DNA from 2 places in the Arcanobacterium haemolyticum DSM 20595 genome. Region 1 is predicted to be linked to the other one. Evidence: riboswitches for the same ligand, from Rfam matches in the RefSeq annotation. Region 1 holds a riboswitch; the other holds the start of a gene.

What was found. Region 1 has a riboswitch for thiamine pyrophosphate ahead of thiM (hydroxyethylthiazole kinase). Riboswitches for the same ligand answer to the same signal wherever they lie in the genome.
Region 2: it holds a riboswitch for thiamine pyrophosphate, as region 1 does, so the genes downstream of both, ARCH_RS00785 (thiamine ABC transporter substrate-binding protein) here and thiM (hydroxyethylthiazole kinase) in region 1, are expected to answer to the same signal.

The regions. Positions count from the first base shown of each region.
Region 1 covers NC_014218.1:1,409,650-1,417,520, reverse strand. Annotated here, with positions in the region: gene ARCH_RS06460 (PspC domain-containing protein) at 1-184, shown strand, start outside; gene ARCH_RS06455 (response regulator) at 181-849, shown strand; gene ARCH_RS06450 (sugar O-acetyltransferase) at 859-1,467, shown strand; TPP riboswitch at 1,501-1,591, shown strand; gene thiM (hydroxyethylthiazole kinase) at 1,581-2,384, shown strand; gene ARCH_RS06440 (thiamine phosphate synthase) at 2,381-3,088, shown strand; gene ARCH_RS06435 (bifunctional hydroxymethylpyrimidine kinase/phosphomethylpyrimidine kinase) at 3,122-4,735, shown strand; gene purU (formyltetrahydrofolate deformylase) at 4,760-5,620, opposite strand; gene glyA (serine hydroxymethyltransferase) at 5,760-7,043, shown strand; gene ARCH_RS06420 (bifunctional methylenetetrahydrofolate dehydrogenase/methenyltetrahydrofolate cyclohydrolase) at 7,067-7,871, shown strand, end outside.
Region 2 covers NC_014218.1:188,724-196,594, reverse strand. Annotated here, with positions in the region: gene ARCH_RS00810 (carbohydrate ABC transporter permease) at 1-563, shown strand, start outside; gene ARCH_RS00805 (carbohydrate ABC transporter permease) at 572-1,471, shown strand; gene ARCH_RS00800 (family 20 glycosylhydrolase) at 1,471-2,877, shown strand; gene ARCH_RS00795 (ABC transporter ATP-binding protein) at 3,012-3,659, opposite strand; gene ARCH_RS00790 (ABC transporter permease) at 3,656-5,467, opposite strand; gene ARCH_RS00785 (thiamine ABC transporter substrate-binding protein) at 5,464-6,534, opposite strand; TPP riboswitch at 6,584-6,689, opposite strand; gene ARCH_RS00780 (DUF4235 domain-containing protein) at 6,748-6,999, opposite strand; gene mnhG (monovalent cation/H(+) antiporter subunit G) at 7,042-7,401, opposite strand; gene ARCH_RS00770 (monovalent cation/H+ antiporter complex subunit F) at 7,398-7,658, opposite strand; gene ARCH_RS00765 (Na+/H+ antiporter subunit E) at 7,655-7,871, opposite strand, start outside.

The DNA.
Region 1 (7,871 bases):
AGTTTTTGTACGAGACCGCGGGCAAGGATTCATCCCAGAGGAGATCCCAGCAGATCGCGCCGGAATTCGTGATTCAATCCGCGGACGAATTGCTAAAGTTAATGGGGAAACAGACATACGTTCTCCTCTTCCAACAGGCGGAACAGAAGTACGTATCAAGGTATGGAACGGAAAACACGAATGAGTCTACGAATTTTTATTGTTGACGATCATGCGCTTGTTCGTGCAGGAGTTATATCTCAGCTCGAACCGATTGCCAATATGGACGTCACTGGCCAAGCCGAATCCGTTGACGACGCGATTACCCAGCTCACTACGCTAGAACCTGATGCCGTTCCTGACGTGGTCTTGCTCGACGTCCACCTACCCGGTGGAAACGGTGGAGGAGGAGCAGAAGTTGCCCGCCGTGTGCTTGCAGCTGGAGTAAGTACCCGATTCCTTGCCCTTTCTGTGTCCGATGCAGCCAACGATGTGGTGGCGGTTATTCGAGCCGGCGCTCGCGGATATGTAACGAAGGCTGTGAATGTTGATGAACTTGTGGAAGCCATTAAGCGCGTGGCTGGGGGAGACGCGGCATTTTCACCACGGCTAGCAGGTTTTGTTCTGGATGCATTCGGTTCGCAAACAACTGATATTGCAGAACGTGATGAAGAACTTGATCGCTTATCTGAACGCGAACAAGAGGTGATGCGTCTTATCGCTCGTGGGTACACGTATCGTGAAACTGCCACAGAACTGTTTATTTCTATCAAGACTGTGGAAACACATGTTTCTGCTGTTCTACGAAAACTCCAGCTGTCCAATAGGCATGAACTATCGCGGTGGGCAGCACTACGCGGAATCGAATAAGGAGAAAATATGACGCGCGATCAAGAACTTTACAACCGGATGCTTCATGGAGATCTCTACAAGCCAGAAGGCGAAGCATTTCGTTCGGTGTATGAACATGCCATGGAATGCCAAGATAGGTTTAACTCCCTCCCATCCGCAGATTGGGAATCGCATTCGGCTATCCTTCAGGATTGGTTGGGCTATGTGGGAGAAGACGTTGTGATTCGTGCTCCACTCTATGTGGATTATGGAAAACATACGTCGATCGGTGCAGGGACTTTCATCAACTACGATTGTATTGTGCTTGATGTCGCGCCGATTACCATTGGTAAAAGATGCCAAATCGCCCCACGCGTCCAAATCCTCACTGCATGGCATCCGTTAGAACCGACGCTACGTGGTGAAGGCTGGGAAGCAGGCAGCCCGATTACGATTGGCGACAATGTGTGGCTAGGAGCAGGAGCAATTATCCTCCCAGGAGTAACCATTGGAGATAACAGCGTAATCGGTGCAGGCGCAGTTGTGAACAAGGACGTGCCAGCCAACGTCGTAGCAGTCGGGAACCCAGTGCGGATTCTCAAAGACCTTCCTGAAGATATGTGTGCGAAGGACGTGATCCCGCCTCACCTGCTCTAATAAGTCGAAAAAATCGACAACATCAGATACATTAAAACCACCACGGGGTGCCATACATGGCTGAGAACACACCCGAAAACCTGATCTCGATAATGCGAGCGGAGGAATGGAAGATGAGCGATAGCTATACCCACGCCATCATAGCTGCATGGCGTACTACAACCCACAACCATCCACTGGTTCAGTGCCTAACCAACACGGTAGTTCAGCAATTTACCGCCAACGTTTTACTTGCGGCAGGGTGCGCACCGGCAATGGTGGATGCTCCTGATGAAACTCGCGAATTTGCGGGCATCGCATCTGCCATTCTCATTAATGTGGGAACAATAGCCCCGGCCCAACAATTAGCAATGCTACAAGCTGCCGATTCTGCGAACAGAGCAGGAACACCGTGGGTTCTTGATCCTGTAGCGGTTGGAGCCCTTTCTGTTCGAACCTCCCTTGCACACCAGCTACTAGAATATAAACCAGCAGTAATCCGCGGAAATGCCTCAGAAATCATTGCTTTAGCTGGCGGTGAAGGTGGCCGTGGAACCGACGCCACTGATGATGTAGCAGCCGCTGAACCAGCCGCTCGATCCCTCGCACAACAGTTAGGTGCAATCGTTGCAGTTTCTGGAAAAGAAGATTTCATTACTGACGGGATTAATGACCGCCGGTGCAACAACGGCCACGAATGGCTTACTCTAGTCACTGGTGCAGGATGTTCGCTGGGTGCATTGATCGCCGGTTACGTTGGTGCTAGCCCGCGTGAAGATTGGCTCGACGCCGTCACAGCCGCACACGTTGTTATGGGAATCGCCGCGCAACGCGCCGCCGAATCTGCACAAGGACCCGGCACGTTTGCAGCCAGCCTGGTTGACGCAATCTACAATACAGCCGCTGAAACGTTCGAATCTCTGGCGCTCGTATCATGAAACGCGCAACGCCACGCGGCGGAATCTATCTTGTGACGGATCCAGGGCTGAGCATGGCCCGGATCGGAGTGCCCTATCTTCCAGATAGCAACGATTGGTACCAGCAGGCGATCTCCGAAACCCTGAAAACATGTAAAGCTGCAGCAGACGCCGGTGTTACCACCATCCAGTTGCGCTGGAAAAATGTTGACGCCCGGTACTTATATCAGCTCGCTCAAGAAGTCTGGGACATACTTCGAAACACGCACGTCCAGATCGTGATTAATGATCGAGTTGATGTGTTTTTGGCGCTCCAAACGAAAGGAATCTATGTTCATGGCGTCCATATCGGGCAAACAGACATTCATCCACGTATCGTTCGCGATCTGATTGGCGAGCGGCCATTTATCGGTTACTCGGCCGCTACGCCACAAGAATTACAGGAAGCCAACGAATTAGACGTCATCGATTGGATCGGTTTAGGAGTAGTACACGCCACTGCAACGAAAACAGATGCCCCAAAACCGCTTGGTATCGATGGAATGATTGCCGCCGCGGGTACTGCGCGCCTTCCTGTTACAGCTATCGGAGGTATTGGAAAACGCGACGTAGCAGCACTTGCCGGCAACGTTCACTCCGCTGCAGTAGTCTCCGCGATTGTTTCTGCCACCAGCCCCTATGAGGCAGCCCATGAACTCGTCTCAACCTGGAACGCCGCAGCTTGATCTTGCGGATTATTACAATTTTTTAAGGAAAACATGTCTATTCCTCGTATCCTCACCATTGCTGGAACTGACCCAAGTGGCGGCGCCGGCGCTCAAGCAGACATCAAATCGATCACCGCCACTGGTGGTTTCGCCTATTCGGTTGTCACCGCGATCGTTGCCCAAAATACTCAAGGTGTGCGCAGCATTTTTTCGCCGCCACCATCCGTTATTCGTGACCAGCTTGAGGCGTTGAACGACGACGTCGTTATCGACGCAGTTAAAATCGGGATGCTCGGCAACACCGGCTACATCCAGATTGTCGATGAATGGCTAGACGGCCATAAGCCGCCGATCGTCGTCGTCGATCCTGTCATGGTTGCAACGTCAGGAGACCGTCTGCTTGATACGGAAGCCGAAGACGCCCTCAAAAATATGTTGCACCACGCAACCGTGGTCACCCCGAATATCCCTGAACTCGAAATCCTTGCGCAACTCGCGCCTGGAACGATACAGAACCACTCTGACGCGATCGCTGCCGCGCAAAAACTTGCGCGGGACATTAACGCAACTGTGCTCGTGAAAGGTGGGCACTTGACGGAACGAATCGTGACGAATGCGTTGGTTGATGCGGAAGGCGTGATTACGGAAGCACACACGGAACGTGTTGATACAGACGCCACTCATGGAACAGGATGTTCACTATCAAGTGCGCTCGCCACGCGGCTCGCGGCGGAAGGAAACGCAACGCGCGCACTCGGATGGGTAACCGACTGGCTTCACGAAGCAATCAGTTACGGAGAAAAACTGCAGGTGGGAACGGGACACGGCCCAGTGGATCACTCGCACAAACTGCGTCGAATGGAAGCCTCCATCCCCGCACAACCATGGCTACCGGCGCCAACGCCACTCGCCACGCCAGAAAGCGCACGTGCCACGGACGTCGCTCAAACGCGAATCTTCCGTCAGAACGGAAAACCAACTGAATGGGACGTGCGTACACCGCGAATCGCGCCAGCCGGCCCCTGGACAACGCTCCTGTGGAACGCAACCCAAGACGTAGTGGAAGATACGTGGGAACTGCCATTCATCCAACAACTCGCGGCCGGAACGCTCCCATACTGGCAATTCACCGCATACCAACGGCAAGACGCGCTCTACTTAGATACGTATGTACGCGCGCTGGCACACCTCGCGGCCAGAGCAACCGAGCCCGCCGACGTTGCCGCCTGGGCACAAAGCAGCGCCGAATGCGTGATCGTGGAACAAGAACTCCACCGAAACTGGCTCACCAAACATTCCGATGCCATCCCAGAATCGTCCTACGCCATGAGCCCCGTGACCACCGGATACACGGACCATTTGCTGGCACGGACGTCAACGGATCCGTACGTGGTTGGCGTGGCCGCCGTGCTCCCGTGCTTCTGGATCTATGCGCACATCGGCGAACTCCTAGCCGAAGCGAACACGCCAACCCACCCATACCACGAATGGTTATCGATGTACTCTGATCAAGGATTCATCGACGCCACCGCACACCGGATCCGCCTGATGGAGAAAGCGCTGGCCGGTGCTACGCCGGAGGAACGTGCGGCGGCGCTGCAGGCTTACAGCGTTGCCGCCCGATGGGAATGCGAATTCTTCGATCAGGCGCGGCGGATGCGGTAGCTGCGCGCGGTTTGGGGAAGGGGCTTACCCAAACACAACCGTGCGCAGGCCGGCGTGAAGCACGCGGTGTTCGGCGTGCCAGCGGACGGCGCGGGAGAGAACCTGGCGTTCGACTTCCGCGCCCATGGCCTGCAATTCTGTGACGTCATGGGCGTGGGATACGCGCGCCACGTCTTGTTCGATGATTGGGCCTTCGTCCAGGTCAGCAGTGACGTAGTGGGCGGTGGCGCCGATGAGTTTGACCCCGCGGGCGTGGGCTTGCGCGTAGGGGCGGGCGCCTTTGAAGGATGGCAGGAACGAATGGTGAATGTTGATGATTTTTCCGGCGAGTTTTTCGCAGATGGAATCTGAGAGGACTTGCATGTAGCGGGCCAGCACAACGAGTTCCGCGCCGGTTTCTTCCACGAGTTTGAGGAGTTGGGCTTCGGCTTCGGGTTTTGTATCTTTCGTCACAGGAATATGGGTGAAGGGGACTTCGTAAAATTCGGCGAGCAGCCGCAGAGTTTCGTGGTTGGAAACTACCGCTGCCACGTTCAGTGGCAGGCGACCTTCGCGTTGTTTTGCCAGAAGATCGCTTAAACAGTGGGGTTCTTTGGAGCACATGATGATGGTTCGCATTGGGCTTGCGTCCGAAATTGTGTAGTCCATGTTGTAGCGGGCTCCGAGCGCAGCGAACGCGGCATCGATTGTGGGGCGGCCGCCTGGAACGTCCGCTTGGAGCCGAATATAGAAGCGATCTTGGCTGGGATCGCGGTATTGCTGCGATTGCGTCACGTTCGCGCCTACTTGGGTTAGAAGCCCGGTTACGGCGTACACAATGCCCGGCTGATCTGGGCATGAGATTGTAAAGATGAGTGAGTGTGGGGTGAGCATCGTGTTTTCCATACGTTTATTTTATGTTCTTTTTGACGACGACGCCGTTGCCCACGTTACGGTCTTTCTACGTGATACGAAAATGTGTGGGAGGAGCTCGGTAGGCTAGTCTTGTAAGCATCTGTAATGGACGTCCTGGAGGAGGCCGTAAGTGGTAGATTCTTTTAATCTTTCGCTAGCTGAGTTGGATCCTGAGATTGCTCAGGTTTTGGATGATGAGTTGGGGCGCCAGCGTGCCACACTCGAAATGATTGCATCAGAAAATTTTGTGCCGCGGGCAGTGTTGCAGGCACAGGGTTCGGTGTTGACGAACAAGTATGCAGAAGGTTATCCGGGGCGCCGCTATTATGGCGGTTGTGAGCATGTTGATGTGGCCGAAAACCTGGCCATTGCTCGGGCAAAGGAACTTTTTGGGGCGGCTTACGTGAACGTTCAGCCGCACGCGGGTGCTCAGGCTAATGCGGCGATTTATCATGCGTTGTTGAGCCATGGCGATACGGTGATGGGGATGTCGCTGGCTCATGGTGGGCATTTGACTCACGGTATGAAGTTGAACTTCTCTGGTAAGAACTTCACCATCGTTTCGTATGGTGTTGATCCTGAAACCTATCTGATTGACATGGATGAGGTCCGCCGGTTGGCGTTGGAGCATCGCCCGAAGATGATTATCGCTGGCTGGTCTGCTTACCCACGCCACGTTGATTTCGCGGCGTTCCGTGAAATTGCGGATGAAGTTGGTGCTTACTTGTGGGTTGATATGGCGCACTTTGCTGGTTTGGTGGCTGCAGGCGTGCATCCAAGCCCAGTTCCGTATGCTGATGTTGTAACAACCACGATTCACAAGACCATCGGTGGTCCACGTTCCGGCATGATTCTCTCACGTGATGAATCGTTGGCAAAGAAGTTGAATTCGGCTGTTTTCCCAGGTCAGCAGGGGGGCCCGCTCATGCACGTGATCGCTGCTAAGGCGATTGCGTTGAAGTTGGCTGCAACTCCTGAATTCAAGGATCGTCAGGAGCGTACGCTTCGCGGTTCGAAGATTATTGCTGAACGTTTGGTTGCTGACGATGTGGCGTCGAGGGGCGTTTCGGTACTGACCGGTGGCACGGATGTTCACTTAGTGCTGGTTGATCTTCGCGATCATGAACTGAATGGCCAGGAAGCTGAAGATTTGCTTCATCGCATTGGCATCACCACGAACCGGAATGCTGTTCCATTCGATCCACGGCCACCAGCCGTCACCTCTGGCCTCCGTATCGGTACTCCTGCGTTGGCTACTCGTGGTTTCCAGGATGACGATTTCGCTGAAGTCGCCGATATCATCGCGGTAGCTTTGCGTGACGGAAAGGACGCGGATATTGAGGCGTTGCGCGCGCGAGTTACCGCGCTCACCGATCGGTTCCCGTTGTATCCAGAACTGGATCAAACCCACTGAGGAAAAGAAGGGAATACGCGGCGATGAATACTCCAATAAAAATGGATGGTAAGGCCACCTTGGCCCAGATCAAACAAGAACTGAAAGAGAAAGTCGCCGGGATTCCTCGCACGCCAGGTTTGGCAACAGTTCTTGTTGGCAGTGATCCCGGTTCGCAGGTATATGTGAACATGAAACATAAAGATTGCCATGATGTTGGCATCGCATCGATCAGGGTAGAACTGCCGGAAGATTCGTCCACCGCGGATGTGCTTGATGCGGTTGGGAAGCTGAACAATGATCCGGAATGCTCCGGATTCATTGTTCAGCTTCCCCTCCCGCGTCACATTGATACAACAGCCGTGTTGGAAGCGATCGATCCTGATAAGGATGTGGACGGGCTGCATCCCGTGAACATTGGGCGTTTGGCGAATGAAACGCCAGCGCCAATCGCATGCACACCTATGGGAATCGTTGAACTCGGTAGGCGTTATGGTGTGCAGTGGGCTGGGGCTAACGTATGTATTGTTGGCCGCGGAACTACTGTGGGTAAGCCACTCGCGATTTTGCTTACATCGCGCAGTATTAACGCCACTGTGGATGCGTGCCACCATTCCACCAAGAATCTGGCGGAACATACATTGCGTGCGGACGTTATCGTTGCGGCTGCTGGCGTGGCTCACATGATTACTCCTGACATGGTACAGCCAGGTGCAGTGCTATTTGATGTTGGTGTTTCACGTGTAACCGATACGGAAACAGGCAAGAGTCGCATGGTAGGGGACATCCATCCAGATGCTTTCGCTAAAGCTGGGTGGTATTCGCCAAACCCTGGTGGGGTTGGTCCAA
Region 2 (7,871 bases), 770 kb from region 1:
CGGTTGAATTCTTATCGGATCGTTGGCTGCTGATTGGCGCCGCGATCGGCTTGACCGTGTGGAAGGGCCTCGGCTACTACATGGTTGTTTACTTGGCAGCGTTGGGCAATGTGGGCCGTGATCTCCACGAAGCGGCCGCACTCGATGGCGCTGGCCGGTGGCGCCGCTTCTGGTCCGTTACGGTTCCTGGCGTGCGTGGCCCGATGATGCTCGTGTCGGTTCTGATCTGTGTTGCCGCAATGCGAGTCTTCACCGAACTTTACGTCTTGTCTAACGGTTCGGGAGGCCCGGGCGGGCGGGCGATGAGCGTCGTGATGTTGATCCAATCCGCAGGCAAGGGCTTGAACGGCCACGTGGGTTACGCATCCGCGATTTCCCTGGTTCTGTTCGCTCTCACGCTGATCCCACTCTTGATCGTTGGTATCTCTAACAATGGCGACATGATCCGCGACATGCTGGCCGCCCGCCGCATGCGCAAAGCGCATAAGGCGGCACTCCGCCACGCGAAAGAAACGGCCTTAGTAACAACGGGCACGATTACCGAGGAGGGCATGTCCGCATGAGCATGAGCATGAGCACGAACACCTCACCAGATTTCGTCCGCCACGATCGCGCCTACCGAAGCCGCGGTTCTTCAGACATCATGAAGCCGTCCCTAGCTGGGCTTATTGGCAAGTATGTGATGCTGTTCGCGGTTCTGGCCGTGATGGTGTTCCCGTTCTTGTGGCAGCTGTCCACGTCGTTCAAGGGCGCCACGGAGAACATTTACGATTTTCCTCCAACGATCTTCCCGGAAGCTCCCACACTGGATAATTATGCGGAAGTGTTCCGCACGATACCAGTGTTGAACTACGCATGGCATTCGTTGCTGGTTGGCGTGGGCACTGTGGTGTCGAACGTTATTTTTGCGACGCTTGGCGGTTACGCTCTTGGCTGTTTGAAGTTCAAGGGCAAGGGCCTGATTATGGCGATCTTCTTCTCTACGTTGCTTCTGCCAGGCGAAGTTACTCTGACCAGCCAGTACCTCACGGTGAAGGCTCTTGGTATGGCGAACACGCTGTGGGGCGTGTTCTTGCCGGGCGCGATTTCTGCGATTAACGTGTTGCTGATTGCGGCGGCGTGCCGCATGATTCCGCCGGACGTCTTGGATGCCGCCACGATCGATGGCGCTACCACGTGGCAGCGTTTGCGCCATATTGTGTGGCCGAATATTCGCGGTATGGTCTCGGTTATTGCACTGTTTGCGTTCATTGGCGCGTGGGATGATTTCTTGTGGCCGTTGGTTGTGTTGTCTGATCCTGCGAAGTACACGCTCACGGTTGGTATGCAGTATTTGAATTCGAACTTTGCGGCGAATCCGCGTGTGATTGCGGCGGGTACGATGATTGCTTTGGTCCCGATTATTATCCTGTTCGCCACGTTGCAGAAGCAGTTCTTCAAGGGCGTTGAGGAAGGCGGCGTGAAGCAGTAATGGGCGTGTGGGTTCCGACGACGACGGTGGCGGTCGTTTCCGATTTGGCTTTCCGTCACGAAGGTGAGCGGCTTGCGTCTGAGCTGGGCGATCGTGGTGTGGCGGCACAGGTTGATGAGGCTCCGGGGGTGGCGCTTCGGGTAATTTTGCAGGTTGCTGCGGAAGATCTTGCTACGCCTGAGACGGCAACTGTTGTAGTTGATGAGTCCACGATTGTTGTGACGGCATCGGCCCCTGTTGGGATTTTCCGTGCTACGCGCCGTATTTTGGCGGCGTTTGATGAAACCGGTTCGGTGCCATGCGGGGAGTTTGAGGTTTCCCCGCTGGTGGCTGAACGTGGCTTACATATTGATGCTGCTCGTAAGTATGTTGATGCGGAATGGATGAAGGATCGGATCCGTGAGGCTGCTGCGATCGGTTTGAATGTTATTCAGTGGCATTTTTCTGAGAATGAAGGGTTCCGGTTGGAATCGGAGGCATTCCCTCAGATCGTGTCGGAGCATCGGATTACGCGTGATGAGGCTCGTGAGATTTTGGCGTTGGCGCGCGATCTGTATGTGGAGATCATTCCGTCGTTGGATATGCCTGGCCATTTGCGCAAGGCGCTCGCATCCTTCCCTCACTTGCAACTTCCACCTGCTGATCTTGCGCCTGATGCGGAACCGTTGGCGATTCCTGATACCGGCCATGCGTTGAATATTGCGTTGCCGGAGGCGCTTGATTTTGCGCGTGAGCTGATTGATGATTTTGCAGATTTGTTCGCGGGATGCCGTTCGTGGCATCTTGGTGGCGATGAATTTGTTGATTTCGCTCGGATTTCTGAGTACCCAATGTTGGCAGAGGCTGCCCGCGAAAAGTTTGGGGCGGACGCGAATGGATTCGATCTGCTCACGGATTTTGTGAACCAGATCGGTGCCTATGTGAAGAGTCTGGGCTTTACTCCGCGCGTCTGGAATGATGGGATGTTGCGCGGCAACGTGGTGGGCCTCGATCCGGATATCGTGCTGACCTGGTGGACTAACTGGCATCCTGATATGCGGCCGGTGGCTGACGCCTTGGAGGCCAACTACCGGATCGTCAATTTTAACGATTCGCTCTTCTACTATGTGTTGGGAGAGAACGCCGGTTACCGCTACCCCACTGCCGAACGTATTATCAACGCGAACTGGCATCCGGGATTTTTTCCGCAGTTGCCACCGCGGGTATCGACGTCGTCGAACGCCATGCGAACCGTGGATCAAACAATTCAAGAAATCCCAACTATTGGCGGCGCGTATCCAGAGCAGCTGGTGGGCGCGTTCTTCTCGATTTGGGCGGATAGGGCGGATGCGCAGACTCAAGAGGAAGTGGCGGCCGGAATCCGCGAACCGTTGCGCGAATTCGCGGCGCGGTGCTGGGCTTCCTAGGCCTGTTTCCGCTGATTTTTACTTCAAACGCGTTCTAGGCGCGTTGGCCATGTGCTAAATAAGCGGCAGGGAGGGCAGGAGTGCTCTATATGAGCCTCCTGCCCTCCCTGCCGCTTTTTCTGGCCATGTACTAGCTAGGAAACGAATGCCCCCTCTGCCATGCGGAGCACGCGATCGGCAACGATGGTGGCTTCGTCGGGATCGTGAGTGACGAAAATGGCTGTCATCTGGGAGTTTCGCAGGATCTGGCGCACATCTACTGCCAGCCGTTCGCGCAGCTCTTTGTCTAGTGCCGATAGGGGTTCGTCCAGAAGAAGTACCTGTGGCCGTGGGGCGAGCGATCGGGCCAAGGCAACTCGTTGCGCTTGGCCCCCGGACAGAGTCCCTACGGGACGCTGCCCGAATCCCGCCAGGCCCACAAGTTCGAGCATGTCAGCAACGCGAGCTTCGCGTTCAGAACGTTTCATGCCAGCCATTTCTAACCCGTAGGAGATGTTGCGTTCTACGTTGCGGTGTGGGAAGAGTTGGCCGTCTTGGAACACCATGCCAACGTGCCGGCGATGGGTGGGAACGCCAGCCATATTGGTGCCGCCGATGGAGATTGTGCCGCTGCTGATCGGCTCTAGTCCGGCGATTGCGCGGAGCAGAGTGGATTTCCCGGACCCGGATGCGCCGAGCAGCGCCACGGTTTGCCCGTGTTCTACGTCGATGCTGAGGTCACGCAGGGCATGGTAGCCGTTCGGGTAGGTGAGGTTAACGTGGGAGACACTGATTGCGCTCATCGCGGTTCCTTTGTAGTGGCTGGTTGCTTTGTAGTGAGTGGTAGGGAGAGTGTGGTGGCGCCAGCATCGGCATGCGTGCTGTGATTCGCACCGGTAGTTGCACCCGCGCCAGCACCGACAGCCGCACCCGCACCGACACCCGCACCAACCGCACTCAACTTCTCCACGATCAGCATAACGATCGCGGTGATGGCGCAAAGGAACACGGTTCCGGCGTAGGCCATGCCTTGATCGGTAGCGCCGGCGCGCCCGATGAGGTGGTAGATCATGACGGGCAGGGTGGGTTCGCGTTGGAGCACTAGGAATGAGGTGGCGGAGAATTCGCCGATGCTGATGGCGAAGGCGAATCCGGCGGCTACTCCGAGGGCGCGCATGAGAGTGGGCCCTTCAACGGTGAAGAATGCGCGTAGTGGGCTGGCTCCGAGTGTGAGTGCGGGGCCGTAGAGTTTCCGGTTGGTGCGCATCAGCATGGGCACGATTGTGCGGATGAGGATGGGGAGGGCTACGAGTGCTTGTGCGAGTGGGAGGAGGAGTGGCGATTCTGAGATGAAGGCGAGTGAGCCGCCGAGCGCTACGAGCATTCCGAAGCCGAGCGTAACGGAGGAGATTCCTACGGGGAAGATGAAGAGCGCATCGTAGATTCCGGTGATTTTTTGCCAGGTTTCGTGGTGGATTCGGAGTTTTCGGGTGACGAGGAGCGATACGGTTGCACCGACGACGACGGCGATCACGGTTGCATAGACTGCCGCTTCGAGTGATTGCCCGATGGTTGTGGCGATGGGGAAATCGACGGAGCGGGCGGCTCCGGACCGGAAGAGGTCTGTGTAATTTTGAAGGGTGAATTCTCCGTTGCGGCGGAGGGATCGGATGAGGACTTGGACGATCGGGAGGATAATCAGGGCGGTGACGATCCCGAGCACTCCGGCAACTAGTGGAATCTGCCGGGTGGTGATGCGTGGTGGAGCGGCGATGAATCGTGAATAGGAATCGGCAACTGTTGCTTTTTTACTGACGTAGTGGGAGATGATCAGGGCGATCACCACGACGATGACTTGGACGAGGGACAGAAGAGCGGCGGTTCCGAGGTTTAAGAATTGGGATGTTTGCCGATAGATTTCGGTTTCTAGGGTGTGGGTGCGGGTTGAGCCAAGTATCATGACTAGGCTGTATGAGGTGGAACAGTAGAGGAATACTAGGGTGGATGCCGAGTAGACGGCTGGAGCAAGGCGGGGCCAGGTAACGGTAAGGAACGCACGGGCGGGTGATGCGCCGAGTGTGCGGGCGGCCGCTTCATGGTTGGGGTTGAGCGTGGACCAGGATGCTCCCACGGTTCGCACGATCACGGAGATGTTGAAGAACATCATGGCGAGCACGATGAGCACAGGTGATCCGGCAAGCCCAAGCCCGCCAAACAGGCCGGCGGAATCGTAGAGTGCGCGAAATGCGGTGGCCACGGCGATGGTTGGCAGCACGAACGGGAACACGATCAGAAATCGCACGATTGTCTGCCCGCGGAATCGTATCCGATACACCACGTAGGCTGCTGGAATACCAACGGCAATGGAGAGGATCGTGCCGGCGAAGGCCAGCCCAAGAGTGGTCAGCAAGGCCTCAAACGCCCGTGCCCTGCTCAACTGATCGATTAGCCCGGAAACCCCGGATTCAGCCCAGCTCCCAGCGAGTTCGTCAACGCCAAGGCTCAACAGGTCAGCAACCGGAGCGAAAAAGAATAGTGCGAGGAAAAGTGCTGGCCCAAGCGCGCACAGCGCCCACAAAATCAGTGGGCGCTGTGCGGGGTGCTTCATCATGAGAAGAGTTCAGTGACGGACGTGATCCACTTTTCTTTGGATTCGACGATCATCTTTGGTTCGAGTGGTTTGACTGCATCTGGACGTGGCGCGAATTCGGCCATTCCTTTTGGTAGCTGTGCAGATTCATCGATTGGGTAGGTGACGTTTTCTTTAGCAATGACAGTCTGCATTTCCGGGCTGGAGATCCATTCGAGGAACTTCTTTGCGCCTTCGGTGTTCTTAGCACCCTTGAGCACGCCTGCGTATTCCACTACTGGGTAGCAGCCGCCAGCAACGTTTGCGGTGGTGGAGGAATCGCCAGCTTTAGTGATGGTCCAGAATGGGGAGGACGCGTAGGACATGACGATTGGGTATGCACCCTTGCCTTCACCAGCGGTGAAATCTACCTGGTAGGCGTCCTTCCAGCTTGCGTCAACCTTGGTTCCGTTGGCCAAGAGTTTCTTCCAGTAGTCCACGTATCCTTCTTCACCGAATGTGGAAATGGTGGAGGCGAGGAGCGCGAAACCGGTATCAGACTTGGATGGGTCCTGGATAACGGTGAGGTTCTTGTATTCCGGCTTCACCAAATCTTCCAATCCGGCTGGCGGAGTGAGGCCCTTATCCTTGAAGTAGGCGATATCGTAGTTGAAGCAGGCATCGGAACGATCAACGGCGATCGCGCCTTCAGCGCCTTTAACGGTGTACTTATCTGCGCCTGCTGGCCCAGCAACCTTGACTGTGGAATCGAAGACGCCAGCTTCAGCAACTTGAGCAACATTATTCGCAGTCAAACCAATAACCACATCGCCAACTGGCTTGTTCTTGGTCAAAATAATTTTGGATTCGAGCGTGCCGGATTCTTCACCGTTAAGCAGTTCCACTTTGAAACCGGATTTCTTGGTGAACTCAGCCAGCACATCATCTGGCAGGGTGAAGGAACCGTTGGTAACAACCTTGACTACCTCAGCCTTCTTTTCTTCCTTGGCTGGTTCTTCAGCTTTCTTGGCTGGAACGCTGGATGTGCAGGCGCTCAATGCCAGAGCGGCTGCGGTAACAAGTGCAAGCCCAAACTTACGGGTTTTCATGATGTCCTCCGTGGTTAATGGAGGGCATGCCGCCACCGATAGATGGCAACAAGGAGAGGTACTCATCTTCCTACGCCGGCATGATCCGGATCAGGTGTGAGGGTCTGCGGGTTTCCGCACTCTCAGCGCGTTTTCGCGCTCCCCTGTGACGTATAAACTCTATCACCACGCCTCCCGCACATCTTGTGTGCAGGAGGACGTTTGACCTAAATCTCACTGATGTGGAGTTTCTCCATACCATTGGGCGGTTTTGCGTTGCATTGCTTCGTTTACATAGGCGGTAACACCAGCGGTTACGGCAGCGAACGTTGCGATTTGTGCGAGCGGGAGATCGACGTCGGTTTCGTCGCCACTAGGCGCAGTCTGCCCGAAACCCTTTTCCCAAATAACGGTCACAACCTGGCGTGCAACCATTCCTGCTACGGCACCGGTAGCGAGGCTCAAGAGGCGATATCCGAGGTTCATTGTGGTCCTTTCCGTCAGCGCCAGTAGGTGGCGCACCTTGTTTTAGTCTACCGTGAGATCCCATCCGGAACGCAGGTCTTGATCCAAATCGTCAACATCGAACCGCGAGTTATCGACCTTATGGGTACGGTATGCCGCTCGTGAAATGACGTGAGCAGAAATCGGCGAGGTGACGAGTTGAAAGGCGATCACTGCCAGCAGAGTCCAGGTAACCGTGCTGTCCCGCACCACCAGCATCACTCCGATCATGAACAACATAAGCGACATGACCTGGGGTTTAGTTGCGATGTGTTGCAGGGAGAGGACGTCAGGCAGACGCACCGCTCCGATCGCGGCGATGAGCGTGAGAAGGCTTCCGATGAAGATGAGGCTGACTCCCAGCCAATCCATGAATGCGATCATTGCCGTTCCTCCGTTGCGTTTCGAGCAGCCACGGTTGAGCCCACGAACCCTACGAGCGATAACACCACGAACACGGGCAGAAGATCGGTTCGCCGCGTGAACGCGAAGAGGATCGCGATTCCGCCCACCACCGCGGACGTGATCATATCCAGCGTTACCACACGATCGAGCGTGGTTGGGCCGCGCCCGAGCCGCCACAGTAACAGTGCGATGGCGATTAGTTCGACGACGGCGCTTGCGCCAATAACCCACATCATGCTTGGTCCTCCAATCGTCCGTATGTTCGTGACGGGCCGGGTATGTAGCCTGCCGATACGAGTTCATCATGGGATGCGAATGCCCGCAGGATTCGTTCTTCCACGATCAGGATTGATTCGCGGGCGGCATCGGTTCCACCTGCAAGGCGACAATCGAAGATATGCACGTAAATCGTTGATTCTTCACGGTTTGTATCAATAACAACGGTTCCA